DNA from 2 places in the Brevundimonas sp. SS2672 genome. Region 1 is predicted to be linked to the other one. Evidence: predicted binding sites of a transcription regulator. Region 1 holds the regulator's gene; the other holds the start of a gene.
What was found. The regulator HrcA, encoded in region 1, represses chaperone genes, less so after heat shock. The targets are predictions, from matches to a motif close to GTTAGCANTCNNNNNNNNNGANTGCTAAC.

Region 1 (6,323 bases):
GGGCCAAGGCCGACAAGGTCGGGATCACCGGCTTCTGCTGGGGCGGCAAGGTGGTGTGGCAGGCCATGGCCCGCTTCCCGACGCTGGACGCCGGGGTCGCCTGGTACGGCCGCCTGTCCCCCGCCGCCAACGCCACCGAAGAACAGAAGACGGCGGGCCGCCCCTGGCCCATCGACCTGGCGGGCGAACTCAAGGCGCCGGTGCTGGGCCTTTACGGCGGCCAGGACGGCGGCATTCCCAATGATACGGTCAAGGCGATGACCGACGCCCTGGCCGCGGCGGGCCGTACCGACAGCCAGATCATCCTCTATGACGACGCCCCGCACGGCTTCCACGCCGACTATCGCGCCTCCTATCGCGAGGCGGACGCGAAGGACGGCTGGCGACGGTTGCTCGAACTGTTCGGCTCGAGATTGAAGAGCTGACCTCTCCACCCGCTCACCCCGGCGTCCGCCGGGGCCCAGTCCTTTGGCCGCAAGCGCGGTGCGGGAAGCTCTCACTGGATCCCGGCGTCCGCCGGGATGAGCGGCACTATAGGCAAAGGAAAACGGCCCGACGCGTCTGCGCCGGGCCGTCGTCGTTTCAGCGCGCGAAAGCCTCAGGCCTTGGCGTCGAAATTCCCGCCGGTCGTGTTCGAATCGGCGTAGGCGCCGCCGGCCGCCGGGCCCGAGCCCTTGGCCGCGACCACCACCATGGCCGCGCGCACGGTGCGGCCGAACAGGGCGTAGCCCGGCTGCAGCGTCTGGATGACGGCGCCGCCCGGCACGGTGTCCGACGGCTGCTCCATCATCGCCTGATGCAGGTGCGGATCGAAGGCGTCGCCCGGCGCCGGATCGACGCGGGTCAGGCCGTTGGCTTCGAAGGCCGACAGCAGGGACTTCTGCGTCAGCTCCAGCCCCGTGACCATGGCCGCCGCCGGACCGTCCGCATCCTTGGGCGCCGCCGCCAGGCCGCGCTCCAGGGTGTCAGCCACGCCCAGAAGATCCTTGGCGAAGCGCTGGATAGCGTAGGCGCGGGCGTCGTTCTGCTGCGTCTCGGCGCGGCGCTTGACGTTCTCGGCCTCGGCCACGGCCCGCAGGGCGCGGTCCTTCCACTGGTCGCGCTCCGCGATCAGGGCGTCGACCACGGCGTTTTCATCGCCTTCAGGCGCACCCTCGCCCTCGTGGATGTCCTGCTCGAGTTGGTCCCGGGTCTCGTCGTTGATGTCGTTCACGTCTCTTGTCCGTCCAGAATCCGGCCCAGCACCCGGGCGGTATAGTCCACCAACGGTATGACACGGGCGTAGTTCAACCGCGCGGGCCCGATGACGCCGATGGCGCCCAGCACCCGCTGCCGGCCCGACATATAGGGCGCCGCGATCACGGCGGAACCCGAAAGCGAAAAGAGTCGTGTTTCCGCGCCGATATAGATGCGCACGCCCTGGGCTGCGCCGACGTCGTCCAGCAGGCCGATCAGCTGTTCCTTCTGCTCCAGATCGTCGAACAGGACGCGCACCCGCTCCAGATCCTCGGCCGCGCGGGCGTCCTGCAACAGATTGCCGCGCCCGCGCACGATCAGGTTGCGGTCGTGGCCCCCGCCGCCCGCGCCTCCGCTCCAGGCTGCCAGCCCGTCCTCGACGAGGCGGGCGGCGGCAGCGTCCAGATCACGCCGCGCGGCCTCCATCTCGGCCTTCATCTCATGCCGAGCCTCGGCCAGCGGGCGCCCCTTCAACCGGGCGCTCAGAAAGTTCGACGCCTCCTGCAGGGTCGAGGGCGTCACGCCGGGCGCCAGGTTCATCAGCCGGTTCTCGACCACCCCGTCGTCGGCTACCAGCACCGCCAGCGCCTGCCCCCCGCCCAGGGCCACGAACTCGACATGGCGCACCCCGGCCTCGCGCACCGGGCTGGCGACGATGCCCGCCCCGCCCGCCAGGCCCGACAGCAGGGACGAGGCCGCATCCAGCGCCTCCTCCACGTTGCGGCCGCCGCCCTTGGCGCCCATCACCGCCAGCCGGGCGTCGATCTCGCGTCGCTCCTCCTGACCGATGTCGCCGACTTCCAGGAGACCGTCCACGAACAGCCTCAGCCCCGCATGGGTCGGCGCCCGCCCGGCCGAGGCGTGCGGCGAGGCCAGCAGCCCCGCCTGCGTCAGCGCCTGCATGGTGTTGCGGATCGAGGCGGGCGACAGGTCCAGCCCGGCGCGCGACAGGGTGTGCGACCCCACCGGCTCGCCCGTCTCCAGATAGGTTTCGACCACCCGGCGGAAGATGTCGCGCGCCCGTGCGTCCAGCGTCGCCAGACCCGGCGAGGGATGCAGCAGGCTCATGCCGCCGCCCTCCGCGCCGCCCAGTCCGCGCGGGTCAGGCGATGGACCAGACAGTCGTCCGTCCCGTTGAAGACGCGCCGCCCCTCCGGCCGGAAGCCCAGCCGCTGATAGAAGCGATGCGCCTGGGCGTTGGAGTTGAGCGGATCGATCACCACCGCCTCGACCAGCGGCCGGGCGAAACAGGCGTCCAGCGCCTGGGTCATCATCTGCGTGCCATGGCCCCGGTTCAGGGCGTCGGCCTCGCCGATCCAGATATCGAGAGCGCGCAGGTTCGGCTCGATCTCGCCCCAGTAGCCGTTGGGCTCGTCCGCCGGGTCGATATCCAGCATGGCCCCGATCGGACGGCCGTCGACCTCGGCGATGAAGTAGCGGAAGACGTCGGACTGCGCGGCCAGCTCCCCGTCCCAGTCGGCCGCCTCATGATGGTCGGGGTCGTCGGTCAGGCAGGCGACGACATGCGGCGCCTTGTCCCAGCGCATCAGGATCGCGGCGTCGGCGGCCACGGCCGGACGAAGACGCACGACAGACGGGTCAGGGCGGGACAGGCTCATGGTTTCAGGATAAGCACGCGCCATCCCGCTTCCAAGGAATTCCCATGCGCCCGTCCGAACGCACCCCCGAACAACTCCGCACCGTCACGCTGGAAACCGGCGTCAACCGCTACGCCGAGGGCTCCTGCCTGGTGTCCTTCGGCCACACCAAGGTGCTGGTGACGGCCTCGATCGAGGAGAAGGTGCCGGGCTGGATGCGCAACAGCGGCCAGGGCTGGGTCACGGCCGAATACGGCATGTTGCCCCGCGCCACCCACACGCGCGGCCGCCGCGAAGCCGCCGCCGGCAAGCAGTCGGGCCGCACCCAGGAAATCCAGCGCCTGATCGGCCGCAGCTTGCGCGCCGTGGTCGACCTGAAGGCGCTGGGCGAGCGTCAGGTGCTGATCGACTGCGACGTGATCCAGGCCGACGGCGGCACACGCACCGCCTCCATCACCGGCGCCTGGGTGGCGATGGCTTCGGCGCTCAACTACCTTAAGGACGAGGGCGTGCTGACGACCGACCCCATCCTGGATCAGGTGGCGGCCGTGTCCTGCGGCGTGTTCAACGACCTGCCGGTGCTGGACCTCGACTATGAGGAGGACTCCACCGCCGAGGCCGATTCCAACTTCGTCCTGACCGGCGCGGGCCAGATCGTCGAGATCCAGGCTACCGGCGAGAAGCGCGGCTTCAGCCGGGCCGAGTTCGACCGCCTGTTCGAACTGGCGGAAATCGGCTGCACCGAACTGTTCGCTCTGCAGCGCGCCGCCGTCGAGGCCGCCCGCCGATAAGGCTTTTCGCGGAGCCGGATCGGGACCATCGTCGTTGCATAGGCGAACCCCGATCCGGAGCCCCGCATGACCCGACCGCCCCTTCTGGCCTGCCTGATCCTCGGCGGCCTGCTCGCCGCCTGCCAGCCGCGTCCTGAACCGGCGGCGTCAGCCCCAGCCTCCACGCCATCGCCTTCTCCGGCCCGCGAGCCCGAGGCCCGCCTGCCCGAAGGCCCGGACATGGCGCCTCAGCCGGTTCCGCTCGACGAACGCCCCTGCCTTGAGACCCTGGGCGAAGCGGCCTCCGCCCGCCTGGTTCAGCGCTGCATCGCCGTCAGTCCCGCGACACGCCCGCCTTGCAACGCCGCCAATCCCTGCGACCTGATCCAGGGCGAGATCGATCGCAGTTGCGCGATGTGGACCCGCGACGGCGAAACCCCGCCGAAAGAGTGCGCCAACTAGCCACCCTCTCCCGATGGGAGAGGGCTTGAGCCTCCAAGAGCCGAAGGTGATTGGCTAAGGCGAAAGGGTGAGGGTTCGCGGGTGAAGTCGGCCGCAGGCCGTGGCGCGACGGCTGACGCCGACGGACAGGACAAGCCCCTCACCCTTTCGCGCAAAGAACGATCGCTACGCTCTCGTGCGCTCAAGCCCTCTCCCGCCGGGAGAGGGTTTCATAGCGCCCAAGAAAAAACCCCGGCGGATCGTTCCGCCGGGGCCTTCTTCATCTCAGCGATGACGCCGAGGCTTAGTCGCGACGGCGACGGCCGCGGTCGCCGCCGTTACGGTCGCCCTTGGGACGGCCGCCGGTGTCTTCCGACAGCGGGGCTTCACCGCGTTCAGCGCGTTCGGCGTTGATCTTGTCGGTGATGTCCTCGCCGGTCTCCTGATCAACGACCTTCATCGACAGCTTGGTCTTGCCGCGATCGTCGAAGCCCAGGAACTTGACCTTGACCTCCTGGCCTTCCGACAGGACGTCGGCCGGGTTGGCGACGCGCTCCAGAGCGATCTGGGACACGTGGACCAGACCGTCCTTGGCGCCGAAGAAGTTCACAAAGGCGCCGAAATCGACGACCTTCACGACCTTGCCCGAGTAGATCGTGCCGACTTCCGGTTCCGAGGCGATGGACTGGATCCAGGCCTTGGCGGCTTCGATCTTTTCCTGCTCGTTGGCGGCGATCTTGATGGTGCCGTCGTCGCCGATGTCGACCTTGGCGCCGGTCTTCTCGACGATTTCGCGGATGACCTTGCCGCCCGAACCGATCACTTCGCGGATCTTGTCGACCGCGATCTTGATGGATTCGATCTTGGGCGCGAACTCGCCCAACTCGGCGCGCGGCGCCTCCATGGCCTTCGACATTTCGTCCAGGATGTGCAGACGGCCGGCCGAAGCCTGCGTCAGGGCCTGCTGCATGATCTCCTTGGTGATGCCGGCGACCTTGATGTCCATCTGAAGGCTGGTGATGCCTTCCGAGGTGCCCGCGACCTTGAAGTCCATGTCGCCCAGGTGGTCTTCGTCGCCCAGAATGTCCGACAGGATGGCGAACTCGCCCGACGGCTCCAGGATCAGACCCATGGCGATGCCCGAGACCGGACGGGCCAGCGGCACGCCGGCGTCCATCAGGGCCAGCGACGAACCGCAGACCGTGGCCATCGAGGACGAGCCGTTGGACTCGGTGATCTCCGACACCAGACGGATGGTGTAGGGGAAGTCTTCGCGCGACGGCAGCATCGGGCGGATGGCGCGCCAGGCCAGCTTGCCGTGACCGATTTCGCGACGGCCCGGCGAGCCCATGCGGCCCGCTTCACCGACCGAATAGGGCGGGAAGTTGTAGTGCAGCAGGAAGGACTCCTTGTAGGTGCCCGTCAGGCTGTCGATGTACTGCTCGTCCTCGCCGGTGCCGAGCGTGGCGACGACCAGGGCCTGGGTTTCGCCGCGCGTGAACAGCGACGAACCGTGGGTGCGCGGCAGGACGCCGACTTCCGAGACGATGGCGCGGACCTTGTCCAGGGCGCGGCCGTCGACGCGGTGGCTGTTCTCGATGATGTCACGGCGCAGGACGTCGGCTTCGCATTCCTTGAACGCAGCCGAGAACTTGGACGAGTCGACGCCTTCCGGCTTCTCGTCGGTCTTCACCAGGGCCTCGGCGGCCTTCTTCTTGGCGGCGTCGACGCCCGAGCGGCGCTCATACTTGCCCGGGTGGGCGTAGGCGGCCTTGATGTCTTCGCCGACCAGTTTCTTGATCGAGGCGACGACGTCCGAGTGGTCTTCAGCCTGGAAGTCGAACGGCTCCTTGGCGGCGTGTTCGGCCAGGTCGATGATGGCGTCGATGACCGGCTGCATGCCCGCGTGCGCGAACATCAGGGCCTCGAGCATCTTGTCTTCCGACAGCTCCTTGGCTTCGGATTCGACCATCATCAGGGCGTCCTGCGTGCCCGCGACGACCAGGTCCAGGGCGCTTTCACCCATCTGATCGATCGCCGGGTTCAGCACCAGCTCGCCGTCGATCATGCCGACGCGCGCGGCGCCGATCGGGCCCATGAAGGGCACGCCCGAGATGGTCAGGGCGGCCGAGGCGGCGACCATGCCCAGGATGTCGGGGTCGTTCTCAAGGTCGTGCTGCAGCACGGTGACGATGACCTGGGTCTCGTTCTTGAAGCCCTTGACGAACAGGGGGCGGATCGGGCGGTCGATCAGGCGGGAGACCAGGGTCTCCTTCTC
Region 2 (6,323 bases), 180 kb from region 1:
CCTGGCCGACGCCAAGGCCGGCCGCGCGGTCCAGACCGCCTACGCCGCGCCCTACGGCTGCGCCATCAAATACCCCGAGACCGTGGAGGGCTGAGAATTCCTCGCGGAAACCAACCTCCCCTAATCGGGCCCCAAGTCGCGCAAAGCGCGGCAGGCCCAAGAACAGCATCAAGCCTCAGCCGGCGGCTACGCCGCGGGCTGAGGGGGCGAGGTGATGACCTCGACGTTGTCGTTCAGCAGATAGGACAGCTCGTCGAGCGCCAGCTTGCGCGCAGCCGCATCGGGCGCCGTCTCCACCGCCGCGACCTTGACCGGGATGTCTTCCGAAATGCCGCGCAGGATGCACTTCAGGTCGTTATCCGTGCCGCGTTCCTTGAGGATCAGATGCCCCTGCATGTCGCGCTGGGCCAGATCCGTCGCCTGGGTCTTGAACGCCGCATAGGCCGCGCCGGTGAAGAAGCCGGCCCGGTCCGCCTCGCCCGAGGCCATCCAGCCGTCGACGATCGACTTCAGGGCGCCCGACCGGGCGACCAGATCGGCGAACAGGGGCTCCTGGGCCACCGAGACCGGCGCGGCGGGCGCTACCGGCGGCAGGGCCGCCGCTTCGGCGACGGCGGGATCGGCCAGCATCAGGGCGACAGCGAGGGCTATTCCGCAGGACATGGCGTGCCTTTCACAAGGGAGCGGGCCGCGGCGCTTCCGAAGGAAACCCTTGTTGACCCGATCCTGGATTGAACTCTTCTCGGCCTGAGCCGTACACCAGAGCCTGCAAGCGTCGGGCCAACCGCACCGAACCGCCATGGGGAGACGATGATGCCGCACGCCGCCGCCTGGGCCGAACTCGAAGCCGCCGCCCGCCGGGACGCCGGCGCCCGCATCCAGGATCAGTTCGCCGCCGACCCGGATCGTCTGACGCGGCTGACGCTGGAGGCGGCCGGCCTGCATATCGACCTGTCGAAGCAGAGCTGGGCCCGCGCCGGCCTGGACGCGGCCCTGGCTCTAGCGCGCGCCTGCGACGTGGAGGGCCGCCGCGCAGCCTTGTTCAACGGCGAGGCCGTCAATCTGACCGAGGGCCGTGCAGTGCTGCACCCGGCCCTACGCGCGGCGAACGGCGCGGACTTCCACGCCCTGGGCGAGCCGGTCTCGGCCGAGGTCGAGGCCGTTCGCGCCGAAATGAAGACCTATGCCGAAGCGGTGCGGTCCGGAAATGAGACAGGCGCGACCGGGCGCGCCATCCGGACGGTGCTCCATATCGGCATCGGCGGCTCTGATCTGGGTCCTCGACTGATCTGGGACGCCCTGCGCCCGCTTGATCCGGCCATCGACCTGCGCTTCGTCGCCAACATCGATCCGCGCGACATGGCCGAGGCCCTGATCGGACTGGAGCCCGAGACGACCCTGGTCGTCGTCGTCTCCAAGACCTTCACCACCCAGGAAACCCTGACCAACGCCGAGGCCGCCAAGGCGTGGCTGGCCGCCGCCCTGCCCGCCGAGGGGATGGCCAGACACTTCATCGGCGTGACCGCCGCGCCGGACAAGGCGACGGCCTTCGGATGCGGCCGCACCTTCGCCTTCAGGGACTGGGTCGGCGGCCGCTATTCCCTGTGGTCGGCGGTCAGCCTGTCCTGCGTCATCGGCCTGGGCTGGGAGGCGTTCCAGGAATTCCTCGACGGCGCCGCCGCACTGGACCGGCATTTCCTCGAGGCGCCGCTGGAGAGGAACGGGCCGGTGCTCATGGCTCTGGCCGACATCTACAATGTGGACGGCCTGAACCGCCCGGCGCGCAGCGTCGCGCCCTACGCCCACGCCCTGCGTCGCCTGCCCGCCTTCCTGCAGCAGTTGGAGATGGAGTCGAACGGCAAGCGGGTGCGCCGCGACGGCTCGCCCGTCGGTCGCCAAACCTGTCCCGTCGTTTTCGGCGAACCCGGCTCCAACGGCCAACACGCCTTCTTCCAGCAGTTGCATCAGGGACCGCAGGTCGTTCCCCTCGACTTCGTCATCGTCGGCCGTACCTGCGAGGACGCGACCGCGACGCCGCTTTGGGCCAACGCCCTGGCCCAGGCCCAGGCCCTGATGCAGGGCAAGACCGAGGGCCAGGCTCGCGCCGAACTGCTCGCCTCGGGCGCATCCGAGGCCGAGGCCGACCGTCTGGCGCCGCATAAGACCTTCCCCGGCGACCGCCCGTCGACGGCCATCCTGATGGAAGCGCTGACGCCCCGCTCCCTCGGCGCCCTGATCGCCCTTTATGAGCACAAGACTTTCGTCGAAGGCGTCCTGTGGGACATCAACAGTTTCGATCAATGGGGGGTGGAGCTCGGCAAGGCCCTGGCCAAGGCCGTGCTGAAGGACGTCGAAGCCGGCGCGCCGTCCTCGGGCCTCGACCCTTCGACAGCCGACCTGCTGCGACGATTGACGGCGTGACCGTCGTCGCCCCCGCCTGGCAGAGGCTCGAGGGTCTGGCCCTGCTCGCCCTCTCCGCCCTGGCCTATGGGCGTTTCGGCCAGGAGGGCGGAGGTTGGGGGTTGTTCGCCATTCTCTTCCTGGCGCCGGACCTATCCTTCGCCGGCTATCTGGCCGGGCCGCGCGTCGGGGCCTGGAGCTATAATCTGGCGCACAGCCTGATCGGTCCGCTGCTGCTGGCCGGCGCGGGCCTGCTGATCTCCGCGCCGTCGGCGATCCCGCTCAGCCTGATCTGGCTGGCGCATATCGGCTTCGATCGTGCGCTCGGCTATGGCCTGAAGTCTCCGCAAGCCTTCGAGGTCACTCACCTGGGCTTGATCGGCAAGGCGCGCAAAGCTCAATTCGACTGAATCCTCCATGAAAAAGGCCCGGTCGCGAAACCGGGCCTTTCTTCATCTCGCCGTTCGCCTACCAGCGGCGGTCATAGCGGTAGTCGCGGTCGCGGCGGTTCTGATAGCTGCGCCACTCGCCGTGGTTCCGCCAGTAACGACCGTCGCGGTAATAGCGGCCGTTGTTGCGCTCGTAACGGCCGTTGTAATAGCCGTCGCGGCTGTTGATGCCGTGTTCGCGCTCCCAGTGGCCCTGGTTCCGGTAGCAGCGACCGCCGCGGTAATAGCTGCAGTCGTCGTTGCTCGAGGACGAGGCCGCGCCGAGGGCCGCACCCGCCAGGGCGCCGCCCGCGACATAACGTCCGTCGCCCTGGCCGATCAGGGCGCCGGCCACGCCGCCGACGACAGCGCCAAGGACGGCGTCACGGCCGGTATTGTCGCGATCGCGGTCGCGATAGTTCTGGGCCGCGGCCGGAGTCGTGGCCAGCATCGTCACAACCAGAGCAGGGGCGATAGCGCCGGCGCCGATCTTGAACAGGGTCTTCATGGCGGGCTCCTTTCGAAAGCCGGTTGATCCGTTGTCCCCTCTTTAGCGAAGCCTGTCTGAACGACCCCGGGGGCGCCCGTTCATTTTCGCTTCATCAAGGCGCCGAATTTCAGTCCGCCTCGCCCTTGACGCCCCCCGCCCCCTGCCTAACTCCCCGGTCGTTAGCACTCGGGGAGGGCGACTGCCAAAGTCGTGGGCTCCGAGGGCTGGAACCAACATCCTAACGGGAGTTACTCAGATGGCGTTTCGTCCGCTCGGCGACCGCGTGCTGGTCAAGCGCGTTGAAGAAGAATCCAAGACCAAGGGCGGGATCATCATCCCCGATACGGCCAAGGAAAAGCCCCAGGAAGGCGAAGTCGTCGCCGTGGGCCCCGGCGTCCGTGACGAAGACGGCAAGTTCGTCGCCCTGGAACTGAAGGCCGGCGACCGCGTCCTGTTCGGCAAGTGGTCGGGCAGCGAAGTGAAGATCGACGGTGAAGACCTGATCATCATGAAGGAATCCGACGTCCTGGGCGTGCTGTCGTAAGACGCGTCCTGGGTTTCCGGAATTCTAACGTAAAATCTTATAGATAGGAGCAGCCCGCATGGCCGCTAAAATCGTAAAGTTCAACACCGACGCTCGCGACAAGATGCTGAAGGGCGTCAACGTCCTGGCTGACGCCGTCAAGGTGACCCTGGGTCCGAAGGGCCGCAACGTCGTGATCCAGAAGTCCTTCGGCGCCCCGCGCTCGACCAAGGACGGCGTCTCGGTGGCCAAGGAAATCGAGCTGGAAGACGCCTTCGAGAACATGGGCGCCCAGATGATCCGCGAAGTCGCTTCCAAGGCGAACGACAAGGCGGGCGACGGCACCACCACCGCCACCGTCCTGGCTCAGGCCATCGTTCAGGAAGGCCTGAAGGCCGTGGCCGCCGGCATGAACCCGATGGACCTGAAGCGCGGCATCGACAAGGCTGTCGAAGCGGTGCTGGAAGAGATCAAATCGAACTCCAAGCCGGTCTCCAACAACTCGGAAATCGCCCAGGTCGGCACCATCTCGGCCAACGGCGACGCTGAAATCGGCGACCTGATCGCCCAGGCCATGGCCAAGGTCGGCAACGAAGGCGTCATCACCGTCGAAGAAGCCAAGACCGCCGAAACCACCGTCGACATCGTCGAAGGCATGCAGTTTGACCGCGGCTATCTGTCGCCCTACTTCATCACCAACCCGGACAAGATGGAGGTCTCCCTCGAAGAGCCGCTCATCCTGCTCCACGAGAAGAAGCTGACCTCGCTGCAGCCGATGCTGCCGGTGCTGGAAGCCGTGGTTCAGTCGGGCCGTCCCCTGCTGATCATCGCCGAGGACATCGAAGGCGAAGCCCTGGCGACCCTGGTCGTCAACAAGCTGCGCGGCGGCCTGCGCGTCGCCGCCGTCAAGGCTCCGGGCTTCGGCGATCGCCGCAAGGCCATGCTGGAAGACATCGCCATCCTGACGGGCGGCCAGGTCATCTCGGAAGACCTCGGCATCAAGCTGGAAACGGTCACGCTCGACATGCTCGGCAAGGCCAAGAAGGTCCAGATCACCAAGGACGACACCACCATCGTCGAAGGTTCGGGCGAGAAGGACGGCATCGAGGCCCGCGTGGGCCAGATCAAGCGCCAGATCGAGGACACCACCTCGGACTACGACCGTGAGAAGCTGCAGGAACGTCTGGCCAAGCTGGCCGGCGGCGTCGCCGTCCTGCGCGTCGGCGGCTCGACCGAAGTCGAAGTGAAGGAAAAGAAGGACCGCGTCGACGACGCCCTGAACGCGACCCGCGCCGCTGCCGATGAAGGCATCGTCCCGGGCGGCGGCGTGGCCCTGCTGAAGGCCTCCAAGGTGCTGGACGGTCTGAAGGGCGACAACGCCGATCAGAACGCCGGCGTCAACATCGTCCGCCGCGCCCTGCAGGCTCCGATCCGTCAGATCTCGGAAAACTCGGGCGTCGAAGGCTCGATCGTGGTCGGCAAGGTGCTGGAATCGGCCAAGGCCGAGTTCGGCTTCAACGCCCAGACGGAACAGTATGGCGACCTGGTGGAAATGGGCGTCATCGACCCGGCCAAGGTCGTCCGCTCGGCTCTGGCCTCGGCCGGTTCGGTCGCGGGCATCATGATCACGACCGAAGCCGCCATCGCCGATGCGCCGAAGAAGGCCTCGGCCGGCGGCGCCCCCGACATGGGCGGCATGGGCGGTATGGGCGGCATGGACTTCTAAGGAAGTCCGGCAACTCAAAGCTCAGACAACGGAGGGGCGGGATCGAAAGGTCCCGCCCTTTCTTCTTTCCTTTTCCCCTTGTGGGAGAAGGTGGGCGCCGGAGGCGCTCGGATGAGGGGTGTGAGCGCCGCTTTCTCGAGTATGGTCGCGGCGTCTGATCATGGGATGGCTTCAGAGGTCGCGTCGCAAGGCCCCTCATCCGTCAGGCTTCGCCTGCCACCTTCTCCCACAAGGGGAGAAGGGGTTACGCGCCTCCTTCACCCACCTCGCGTCCCGCCAGCCGCGCGCCTTCGACCACCGCCGGGTCGGCGCGAGCCGTGTCCAGAATCCAGTCACGGAAGCGGGCGATCTTGGGGACCAGGCGTCGGCCCGACGGGTAACAGAGCCAATAGCCCTCGGCCAGGGCGACGGTCTGATGGAACGGCCGGACCAGCAGGCCGCGCTCCAGCTCGCGGCCGTAAAGGATGGGCGAGCCCAGGGCCACGCCCTGATCGCCCAGAGCCGCCGCCACCTCCATCGCCTGATTGTCGGCGGTCAGCCTGGGCGGCGCTCCGGCGTCAGCGGGCGCCACGGCGGCGGCGGCGAACCATGCGGCCCATTCGCGGGGCTCTCCGATCAGATGGGCCCGCTTCAGATCGGCAGGCGATTTCAGCCCCAGCCGGTCGCGCAGGACCGGAGTGCAGACCGGCGTGAAGACGGCCGGCATCAGAAAGCGGCTTTCCAGTCCCGGCCACCGGCCCGAGCCGAAGCGCAAGG

Region 2: the regulator HrcA is predicted to act here: its motif matches at 3,497-3,525, upstream of groES (co-chaperone GroES).

What each region holds. Positions count from the first base shown of each region.
Region 1 is NZ_CM184201.1:3,177,087-3,183,409, reverse strand. It holds gene AC52GN_RS15985 (dienelactone hydrolase family protein) at 1-425, shown strand, start outside; gene grpE (nucleotide exchange factor GrpE) at 599-1,213, opposite strand; gene hrcA (heat-inducible transcriptional repressor HrcA) at 1,210-2,304, opposite strand; gene AC52GN_RS15970 (GNAT family N-acetyltransferase) at 2,301-2,855, opposite strand; gene rph (ribonuclease PH) at 2,900-3,625, shown strand; gene AC52GN_RS15960 (hypothetical protein) at 3,692-4,066, shown strand; gene pnp (polyribonucleotide nucleotidyltransferase) at 4,350-6,323, opposite strand, start outside.
Region 2 is NZ_CM184201.1:2,996,409-3,002,731, forward strand. It holds gene AC52GN_RS15040 (thioredoxin family protein) at 1-94, shown strand, start outside; gene AC52GN_RS15045 (hypothetical protein) at 187-663, opposite strand; gene pgi (glucose-6-phosphate isomerase) at 811-2,421, shown strand; gene AC52GN_RS15055 (DUF4260 domain-containing protein) at 2,418-2,810, shown strand; gene AC52GN_RS15060 (YMGG-like glycine zipper-containing protein) at 2,869-3,336, opposite strand; gene groES (co-chaperone GroES) at 3,575-3,862, shown strand; gene groL (chaperonin GroEL) at 3,921-5,567, shown strand; gene AC52GN_RS15075 (LysR substrate-binding domain-containing protein) at 5,812-6,323, opposite strand, start outside.